2 linked regions of the Thermotoga maritima MSB8 genome follow. The protein of the gene in region 1 interacts with the protein of each later gene in a pairwise test. Links are inferred from orthologs where the notes say so. Each region holds a gene or a part of one and is shown on either strand. Other genes may lie near its edges.

What was found. Proteins that work in one complex are often made in the same cells at the same time.
Region 2: the proteins of ileS (region 1) and TM_RS04895 interact in binary tests that used the Escherichia coli proteins (3 or more experiments, as listed by UniProt). The link is inferred for Thermotoga maritima MSB8 from one-to-one orthologs.

The regions. Positions count from the first base shown.
Region 1 is NC_000853.1:1,376,805-1,382,199, forward strand. The notes cover bases 2,092-5,382. They hold ileS (isoleucine--tRNA ligase), read left to right. Parts: upstream 2,092-2,422; coding sequence 2,423-5,182; downstream 5,183-5,382. Other genes in these bases: TM_RS06890 (response regulator), read left to right, coding at 2,092-2,401; TM_RS06900 (type IV pilus twitching motility protein PilT), read left to right, coding at 5,187-5,382. Also shown: TM_RS06885 (sensor histidine kinase), read left to right, coding at 1-2,046; more of TM_RS06890, read left to right, coding at 2,051-2,091; more of TM_RS06900, read left to right, coding at 5,383-5,395. UniProt on the Escherichia coli protein: Catalyzes the attachment of isoleucine to tRNA(Ile). As IleRS can inadvertently accommodate and process structurally similar amino acids such as valine, to avoid such errors it has two additional distinct tRNA(Ile)-dependent editing activities.
Region 2 is NC_000853.1:974,761-978,596, reverse strand. What follows is about bases 1,053-3,836. They hold TM_RS04895 (D-ribose ABC transporter substrate-binding protein), read left to right. Parts: upstream 1,053-1,850; coding sequence 1,851-2,822; downstream 2,823-3,836. Other genes in these bases: TM_RS04885 (sugar ABC transporter ATP-binding protein), read left to right, coding at 3,551-3,836; TM_RS04890 (DUF2291 domain-containing protein), read left to right, coding at 2,896-3,549; rbsD (D-ribose pyranase), read left to right, coding at 1,386-1,793; rbsK (ribokinase), read left to right, coding at 1,053-1,373. Outside these bases: TM_RS04910 (LemA family protein), read right to left, coding at 1-248; more of rbsK, read left to right, coding at 483-1,052. UniProt on the Escherichia coli protein: Part of the ABC transporter complex RbsABC involved in ribose import. Binds ribose. Also serves as the primary chemoreceptor for chemotaxis.

The sequences.
Region 1 (5,395 bases):
AGGTTTTCCCTCAAAAAAGTCAGAGAATTTCTGGATGCGGAAGAAGTCTATCTGATAGAGGGCGATGCTTCTTATTCTTCGAAGGGAGAGAAACTCTCCATCGATGAGATAAAAAAGAAACATCCAGGGGCGAGTGTGAGAGAGTGGAGGAACAAACTGCATCTTGTTGTGGTTCGCGAAGGCGCATTCGATGAAGAAGAAGAGGTACTCTGTACGAAACTTTTAGAATTCATCGGAAACGTATCAGAAAAACTCTGGAGGCTTAAAGAAGAAGTCCAGAAATTGAAAAAGTCGTACGAAGAACAGCTGAAAGTTTCAGAGATACAGAAAGAACACATAAAGAAAATGAGAATAATTTATTACGTCAGCCAGGCCATGAGATCTGTTTATGATCCGAACAACCTTTACCGTGTGATTTTGCTCAGCCTTGTTTCAGAGAGAGGATTCAATTTCGACCGTGCTGTTCTTCTCAAAAAAGATGAAGGTACAGGCTCTCTGATGGTCGTTTCCGCGGTGGGTGGCGATACACTTCAGGAACACGAAGAACTCAAGAGATACCTCAGAAAAAGAACCTTGAGATACACAGATCTGGTACAGTTTTTAAGGGAGGAGGCGCTCACATTCTCGTTTGAAACGAAGTTCAATGAAAAAATAAGGGGAAAGAGATTTTACTACAGAGAACATCCGATATTCGAAAGGGTGGTTTTGAGAAAGAGTATAGTGAGGACTTCGAGAGAAACTCTCGAAAAAATCAGGTACGAAATAGAAGATGTTATAAGTATCCTTGAAAACGATGAGTTCATAGTCTTTCCACTTGTTGGGCGATGGGACACTCTCGGTGTTGTGGTGGTGGACAACAAATTCAGCAAAAAGGAAGTCACCGATCTGGATCTGGACGTGCTCAAACTTTTCTCTGAAAGTGCAGGTCTTGCTCTGGAGAACGCATATAATTACGAAAACCTGAGAAAGAAAACTCTGGATCTTCAGCGTCAAAACGAACTCGTGGAACACCTCAGGAACTTCAGTGAAAGCATTCTGGAGAGCCTGGAAACAGCCATCATAACGCTGAGCAAAGATGGGCGTATAACCGAATGGAACAAAAAGGCCGAACAACTGTTTGGTCTGAAGAAAGAAAACGTACTCGGAAGAAGGCTCAAAGATCTCCCCGACTTTGAAGAGATCGGATCAGTCGCAGAAAGCGTTTTTGAAAACAAAGAACCCGTGTTTCTCAACTTCTACAAATTCGGAGAAAGGTATTTCAACATAAGATTCTCCCCTTTCAGAAATGCCAAAACACAGTTGCTCGAGGGAGTCATCATCACGATCGACGATGTCACAGAGCTGTACAAATACGAAGAGGAAAGAAAAAGAAGAGAAAGACTTTCCATACTGGGAGAGATGACTGCAAGAGTCGCTCACGAGATAAGGAATCCAATAACGATAATAGGCGGTTTCATAATGCGCATGAAGAAACATCTTGACGATCCAGAGACGCTGAAGAAATACATCAACATAATAACGAACGAACTATCCAGGCTTGAAACGATTGTCAAGGAAATCCTGGAATACAGCAAAGAACGGCAGGTGCTGGAATTCACCGAATTCAATCTGAACGAACTCATAAGAGAGGTCTACGTTCTATTCGAGGAAAAGATCAGAAAGATGAACATAGATTTTTGCTTTGAAACGGACAACGAAGACCTCAGAGTTGAAGCCGATAGAACGAGGATAAAACAGGTACTGATAAACCTTGTTCAAAATGCAATAGAAGCGACAGGGGAAAATGGTAAGATAAAGATAACGTCGGAAGATATGTACACCAAGGTGAGAGTGAGTGTCTGGAACTCGGGTCCCCCCATACCGGAGGAGCTGAAAGAAAAGATATTCTCACCGTTCTTCACCACAAAGACTCAGGGAACAGGTTTAGGACTTTCAATCTGCAGAAAGATCATAGAGGATGAACACGGAGGAAAAATATGGACGGAAAACAGAGAAAACGGGGTTGTTTTCATCTTTGAAATTCCAAAGACACCAGAAAAGAGGTGAGAGAATGAAAAGGATACTGGTTGTCGATGATGAGCCGAACATAAGGGAACTTCTGAAAGAGGAACTTCAGGAAGAGGGTTACGAAATTGACACGGCAGAAAACGGGGAAGAAGCCTTGAAAAAATTCTTCTCTGGAAACTACGACCTGGTGATTCTCGACATAGAGATGCCCGGTATCAGTGGACTGGAGGTAGCCGGTGAGATCAGAAAGAAAAAGAAAGACGCAAAGATTATCCTCCTCACGGCCTATTCTCATTATAGATCCGATCTTTCTTCGTGGGCAGCGGATGAATACGTTGTGAAGTCGTTCAACTTCGACGAATTGAAAGAGAAAGTGAAGAAGCTACTTTCGTGACACAGGAGGTGTGAAAAGTTTATGGAATACAAAAACACACTGAACTTGCCAAAAACTTCATTTCCAATGAAGGCAAACTTGGTGAACAAAGAAAAAGTTTTTCTCGAAGAATGGGAAAAGATGGACCTTTACAACTACGTACTCGAACAGAGAAAAGGAAAACCCCTTTTTGTCCTGCACGATGGACCCCCTTACGCAAACGGTCACATCCACATTGGAACGGCCCTGAACAAGATTCTGAAGGACATCGTCGTCAAATACAAAACGATGAGAGGATACAGGGCACCGTACGTTCCTGGCTGGGACACCCACGGTCTTCCCATAGAACACAGGGTGTCTCAGGAACTGGGTGAAAAGATAAAAGAAATGTCACCCGCAGAGATCAGAAAGAAGTGTGAGGAATTCGCTCTCAGATTCGTTGATATACAGAGAGAAGAATTTAAAAGACTCGGCGTTCGGGGAGACTGGGAAAATCCATACATCACGTTGAAGCCAGACTACGAGGTGAAAATACTGGATGTTTTCAAAACCCTTGTAGAACAGGGAAACGTTTACAGATCTTTGAAACCCATCTACTGGTGTCCGAGATGCAGAACTGCCCTCGCGGAAGCGGAAATCGAATACCACGATCATAAATCTCCTTCCATATACGTGAAGTTCAGATCCAAAGAAGATCCGAATTTCTTCATCGTGATATGGACCACAACACCCTGGACACTGCCGGCAAACGTCGGTATCGCTCTGCACCCCGATTACGAATACTCGGTGGTGAAAGTCGGAGAAGAGAAATGGGTCATCGCAACGGATCTTCTCGATGCTTTTTCGAAGGAGACTGGAATCGACTGTTCCAATGTCGTCGAGAAAATAAAAGGAAAAGATCTGGAAGGAAAAGAGTTCGTTCATCCCATCTTCGATGACAGGACCTCCAGAGTCATTCTGGCCGATTACGTATCTCTCGAAACAGGAACAGGATGTGTTCACATAGCCCCCGGTCACGGTGAAGAAGACTACATCTACGGTCATGTGCAATACGGTCTTCCCATCGTCTCTCCCGTTGATGAGGAGGGACGTTTCACGGAAGAAGCGGGAAAATACAAGGGAATGTTCATAGAAGATGCCAACGAGGTGATCATAGAGGATCTGAAGAGAAAGGGTATTCTCGTTCACGCTTCAAGTATCACACACTCCTACCCGCACTGCTGGCGCTGTAAAGGACCTGTGATCTTCAGAGCAACTGAGCAGTGGTTCATTTCTGTGGATCACAACAACCTCAGGCAGAAAGTGCTGGAAGAAATAGACAAGGTGAAGTGGATACCGGAATGGGGCCGGAACAGAATCAGATCCATGGTGGAGGAAAGGCCCGACTGGTGTATCTCAAGACAGCGTGTCTGGGGAACTCCCATACCAGCGGTGAAATGTAAAGAATGCGGAGAAGTGGTACTCGATCCGAAGGTGATAGAACACTTCATGAAAATCGTTGAAAAAGAAGGTACAAACGCCTGGTTTGAAAAAGAGGTGGAAGAACTCATCCCCGAAGATTTTGTGTGTCCAAAATGCGGCAAGCGATCTTTCGAAAAAATGCTGGATACACTCGACGTATGGATAGATTCTGGTGCCTCCTTCGAATACATAACCACGAAGAGAGAAGATCACCCGTTCCCCCTCGACATGTACCTTGAAGGTAGCGATCAGCACAGGGGATGGTTCCATTCTTCCATCTTCCTTGCCGTCGCAAAGAGGGGGTCCGCACCTTACAAAGAAGTGCTAACACACGGATTCATAAAGGACGAACAGGGAAGAAAGATGAGCAAGTCCCTCGGAAACGTAGTGGATCCCATGGAAGTGGTGGAAAAATACGGTGCCGAGATTCTGAGACTGTGGCTTGCGAGCAGCGACTACTTCAACGACATAAAGATATCCATGAGGATCGTCGAACAACAAACGGAAGTTTACAGGAAGATAAGAAACACGTTCCGATTCCTCCTTGGAAATCTAGAGGACTTTGATCCTGAACTTGACAGAGTTCCTCATGAAAAACTCTTAACGATCGACAGATGGGCTCTTGGACGACTGCAGGAGATCATAAAACGCGCCACCGAATATTACGACAGCTACGAATTCTCGAAGGTTTACAATCTCGTGGTGAAGTACTGCACAACAGAACTCAGCTCCCTCTACCTGGACGTCGTAAAGGACAGACTCTACGTGGAAGCGAAGGATTCAATATACAGAAGATCGGCGCAGACGGTGATGCACGAAATACTCATCTCTCTGATGAAGATCCTTGCACCCATCATGACTTTCACGATGGAAGAGGTTTACTCCCATCTTCATGAAAAGGACAGAAAATACAAAACGGTTCAGGCAGAATACTGGCCAGAGTACAGAGAAGAGTTCATCGATAGAAAGCTCATGGAAGACTTCGAAAAACTCCTCTCCATAAGAGAAGACGTGTTGAAGGCCCTCGAGGAGAAGAGACAGCAAGATGTGATCGGTCACTCCCTCGACGCTGAGGTCGTACTTGTACCCAAAAATGACACCATCAAAGCGCTTCTGGAAAAATACAGAGACATACTCGAAGAACTCTTCATAGTATCGAAGGTATCCCTTTCGGACGCTTCGGGAGAATTGAAAGGAGAACTGGTAGAGGTGACCGTCAAACACGCAGAGGGTGAAAAATGTCAGAGGTGCTGGAAATACACAACGGAGATCTCTGCTTCTGAAGATTTTCCGGGGGTTTGTCCAAGGTGTCTGGCTGTTTTGAAAGGAGAAAGGAAGTGACAGCGTGGAAGACATGAAAGTTTCTTTTCTGAAGATTATCACAGAAGCGTACGGTTTGAGGGCAACCGATGTGCACATCTCGGTGGGTTGCCCTCCTTATTACCGTATAGATGGGGACCTTGTACCTCAGGAAAAGTACGGAAAACTCACAAAAGAATCTATAATGAACGCTCTGAAAGATCTGTTCACTGAGATCGGACAGCCGTTCCCACC
Region 2 (3,836 bases), 400 kb from region 1 along the record:
ATCAACTTCGCTCTGGCGTTCGCTATTTCTTCGAGTATCTCTTTTTCATGCGCGGCGTAGCCCTTTACAGTTTCAACGAGATTTGGAATGAGATCTGCCCTTCTTTGAAGTTGATTCTGGATCTGGCTGTACTTTTCCTGAACTTCCTGCTCAAGGGAAACAAGGTAGTTGTAGTATCCCACAGTTGTTCCAATGATGACAACTACCAGTACGAGTATCACTATCAGTACGATCAGACCTCTTTTCACTCGGATCCCTCCTTCCATTTACTCATGTTACCATGAAATTCTATATTATGAAAATTCTCGTTCATGGATATTATCCAAAAAATTCATTTATCATCGATTAATAAGAATTATTGGGTTTTATGATCGAGATTCTTTGTTTTTCTCTCGTTGACTTTTCATTTTCCTTCGTGTTACCATTCTTGTGAAAACGATTTCGAAAACGATTTCATCAAGACACAAGGGAGGATGTTTCTAGTGATTTCCGTCGTGGGGAGTTCAAACATAGATATCGTTCTGAAGGTTGATCACTTCACAAAACCTGGTGAAACCCAGAAAGCGATAGAGATGAACGTTTTTCCGGGTGGAAAAGGGGCGAATCAGGCTGTAACAGTCGCAAAAATTGGAGAGAAAGGATGCCGTTTTGTAACGTGCATTGGAAACGATGATTACTCTGATCTGCTCATAGAGAATTACGAAAAACTCGGAATAACTGGATATATAAGAGTTAGTCTTCCTACAGGAAGAGCGTTCATAGAAGTCGATAAAACAGGACAAAACAGGATCATCATCTTTCCTGGAGCGAACGCCGAACTGAAAAAAGAATTGATTGATTGGAATACGCTCTCTGAAAGTGATATCCTTCTCCTTCAAAACGAAATTCCTTTTGAAACCACCTTGGAATGTGCGAAAAGATTCAATGGAATTGTGATCTTTGACCCCGCACCCGCGCAGGGAATAAACGAAGAAATCTTTCAGTACCTGGACTATCTCACACCGAATGAAAAAGAGATCGAAGCCCTGTCGAAAGATTTCTTCGGTGAGTTTTTGACGGTTGAGAAAGCCGCTGAGAAGTTTCTGGAACTCGGCGTCAAGAATGTGATAGTGAAGCTCGGTGACAAAGGAGTACTTCTTGTGAACAAAAATGAAAAGAAACACTTTCCGACCTTCAAAGTAAAGGCTGTGGACACAACAGCGGCGGGGGACGTGTTCAATGGAGCTTTTGCCGTTGCTCTGTCTGAGGGAAAAAATCCCGAAGAGGCGGTAATCTTTGGAACGGCAGCAGCGGCCATATCGGTAACAAGGTTGGGAGCTCAAAGTTCTATTCCAGCGAGAGAAGAAGTAGAGGCGTTTTTGAAGAATTTATGAGGGGGCAGAATCATGAAAAAGGTTGGTATTTTGAATTCGGAAATTTCTAAGATTGTAGCGGATATGGGACACATGGATACATTAGCCGTTGTGGACTTAGGATTTCCTATCCCGCAGGGAGTAAAAAAAGTAGATCTGGTGGTTGATAGAGGAAAGCCTGGCTTGATGGAAGTTATAGAAATTCTTCTTCGGGAGTTAAAGGTGGAGAGAATAATCCTTGCAAAGGAGATGGATGAGAAGAGTATACAAACTAAACAGGAACTTCTGAAACTTATAGAGAAAATGAATGGACCAGTTGAAGTCGTTACAGTTCCTCATAAGGAGTTTAAGGAAATGTCGAAAAACGTGAAGGGGATTATCAGAACAGGAGCGGACATTCCTTATTCCAATGTAATACTTGTGGGAGGGGTTATCTTCTAAATTTGAAAAGAAGAAAATACTGTTTTTACCTCAAATTTCCTTAGGGAGGTGGGTTTTATGAAGAAGAGCTTGTTTGTGGTGTTGGTATTGGTTGGATTGTTACTGGTTTCCTTCACAGGTTTGGCACAGGAACAGCAGAAACCAAAAGGAAAGATGGCTATTGTGATCTCCACACTTAACAATCCATGGTTTGTTGTCCTCGCTGAAACAGCGAAGCAAAGAGCAGAACAACTCGGCTATGAAGCTACTATCTTTGATTCTCAGAATGACACAGCTAAGGAGTCGGCTCACTTCGATGCGATCATAGCTGCCGGATATGATGCCATCATCTTCAATCCCACCGATGCGGATGGATCGATAGCAAACGTGAAGAGAGCGAAAGAAGCAGGCATACCTGTCTTCTGTGTAGACAGGGGAATTAACGCAAGAGGACTGGCGGTAGCACAAATTTATTCAGATAACTACTATGGTGGTGTGCTTATGGGTGAATACTTTGTAAAGTTCCTCAAAGAGAAATATCCAGATGCAAAAGAAATCCCATATGCGGAGCTTCTCGGAATACTCAGTGCACAACCCACCTGGGATAGATCAAATGGATTCCACAGCGTTGTAGATCAATATCCCGAGTTCAAGATGGTGGCACAGCAATCCGCAGAATTTGACAGAGACACAGCTTACAAAGTCACAGAACAGATTCTCCAGGCACATCCTGAAATTAAAGCCATATGGTGCGGAAACGATGCTATGGCACTCGGTGCTATGAAAGCATGTGAAGCTGCAGGAAGAACCGATATCTACATTTTTGGATTCGATGGAGCAGAAGACGTGATAAATGCCATCAAAGAAGGAAAGCAGATCGTAGCAACTATCATGCAATTCCCGAAACTTATGGCAAGATTGGCAGTTGAATGGGCTGACCAGTACCTCAGAGGTGAAAGAAGCTTCCCGGAGATTGTACCTGTCACTGTTGAGCTGGTGACAAGAGAAAACATCGATAAGTACACTGCTTACGGCAGAAAAGAAGAATAATCACTGAGCTAATCTAGACAGGGGGACCCGCGACCTATGAGCGGGTGCCCCCTTTTAGAAAGGAGGATGGAATTTGAAATCGAAGTTAACTAAAAGAAAAGTTATTTCCATGATTGTTGTCTTCTTTATCTTACTTCTGATCTATCTTTCGTGTGATGTCATTCCTATAGAAGAAATGGAGAAAGGCTTCGATCCCAAAAGATACGCCAGAGAATTATGGTTCAAGCTCCAAGACATGATGAACGAGGGACTTGGTTATGATGCGGTGGAAGTTTTAAATACATTGGACGAAAATCCTGAACTTGCTCATCAAAAGTTTGCTAAGGTAGTTGGCGTTTCAAATTACAGATATTACATCATACAGGGTGTAGGAGAAATTGTTGAAATAAAAGACGATGGAATACTCGTTAAAGTCAGAGAAAACCGCAAAGTTCCAGATTTGTTTCTAAGTAATCACATTTTTGGCAATGGAATAGTCAACGCTACTGGTATTGCAAAAATGGAAGATTTTGATAGAATCATTGATTTCAACCTCACTGCCACGGAGCTGAACAAAATAGTGAAAGAAGAGGTGGTCAATTCTTTCTTAAAACAACTCTCGAAAGGAGCAGGCAGCGTGGGTTCTCTTGTTAGATTCATAGCCGTTTTTACTCTACTCAAAGATGAAGAAATTAAGTATCCAATAGAAGCGATTCCGCTTTATCTGGAAATTCAGGGAGGTTTTTGATATGATGCTCAACACAGAAAAAGAAAGGGAAGTATTGCTGGAAGCCAGAAATATTACCAAAACTTTTCCGGGAGTAATCGCTGTCAATAATGTAACTCTTCAAATATATAAAGGGGAAGTTTGCGCTCTGGTTGGAGAAAACGGAGCTGGCAAATCCACTCTCATGAAGATTTTGGCCGGGGTATATCCGGATTACGAGGGACAGATCTTTCTGGAAGGAAAAGAGGTTCGATTCAGGAATCCAAGAGAAGCCCAGGAGAATGGAATCGCCTTAATTCCTCAAGAAC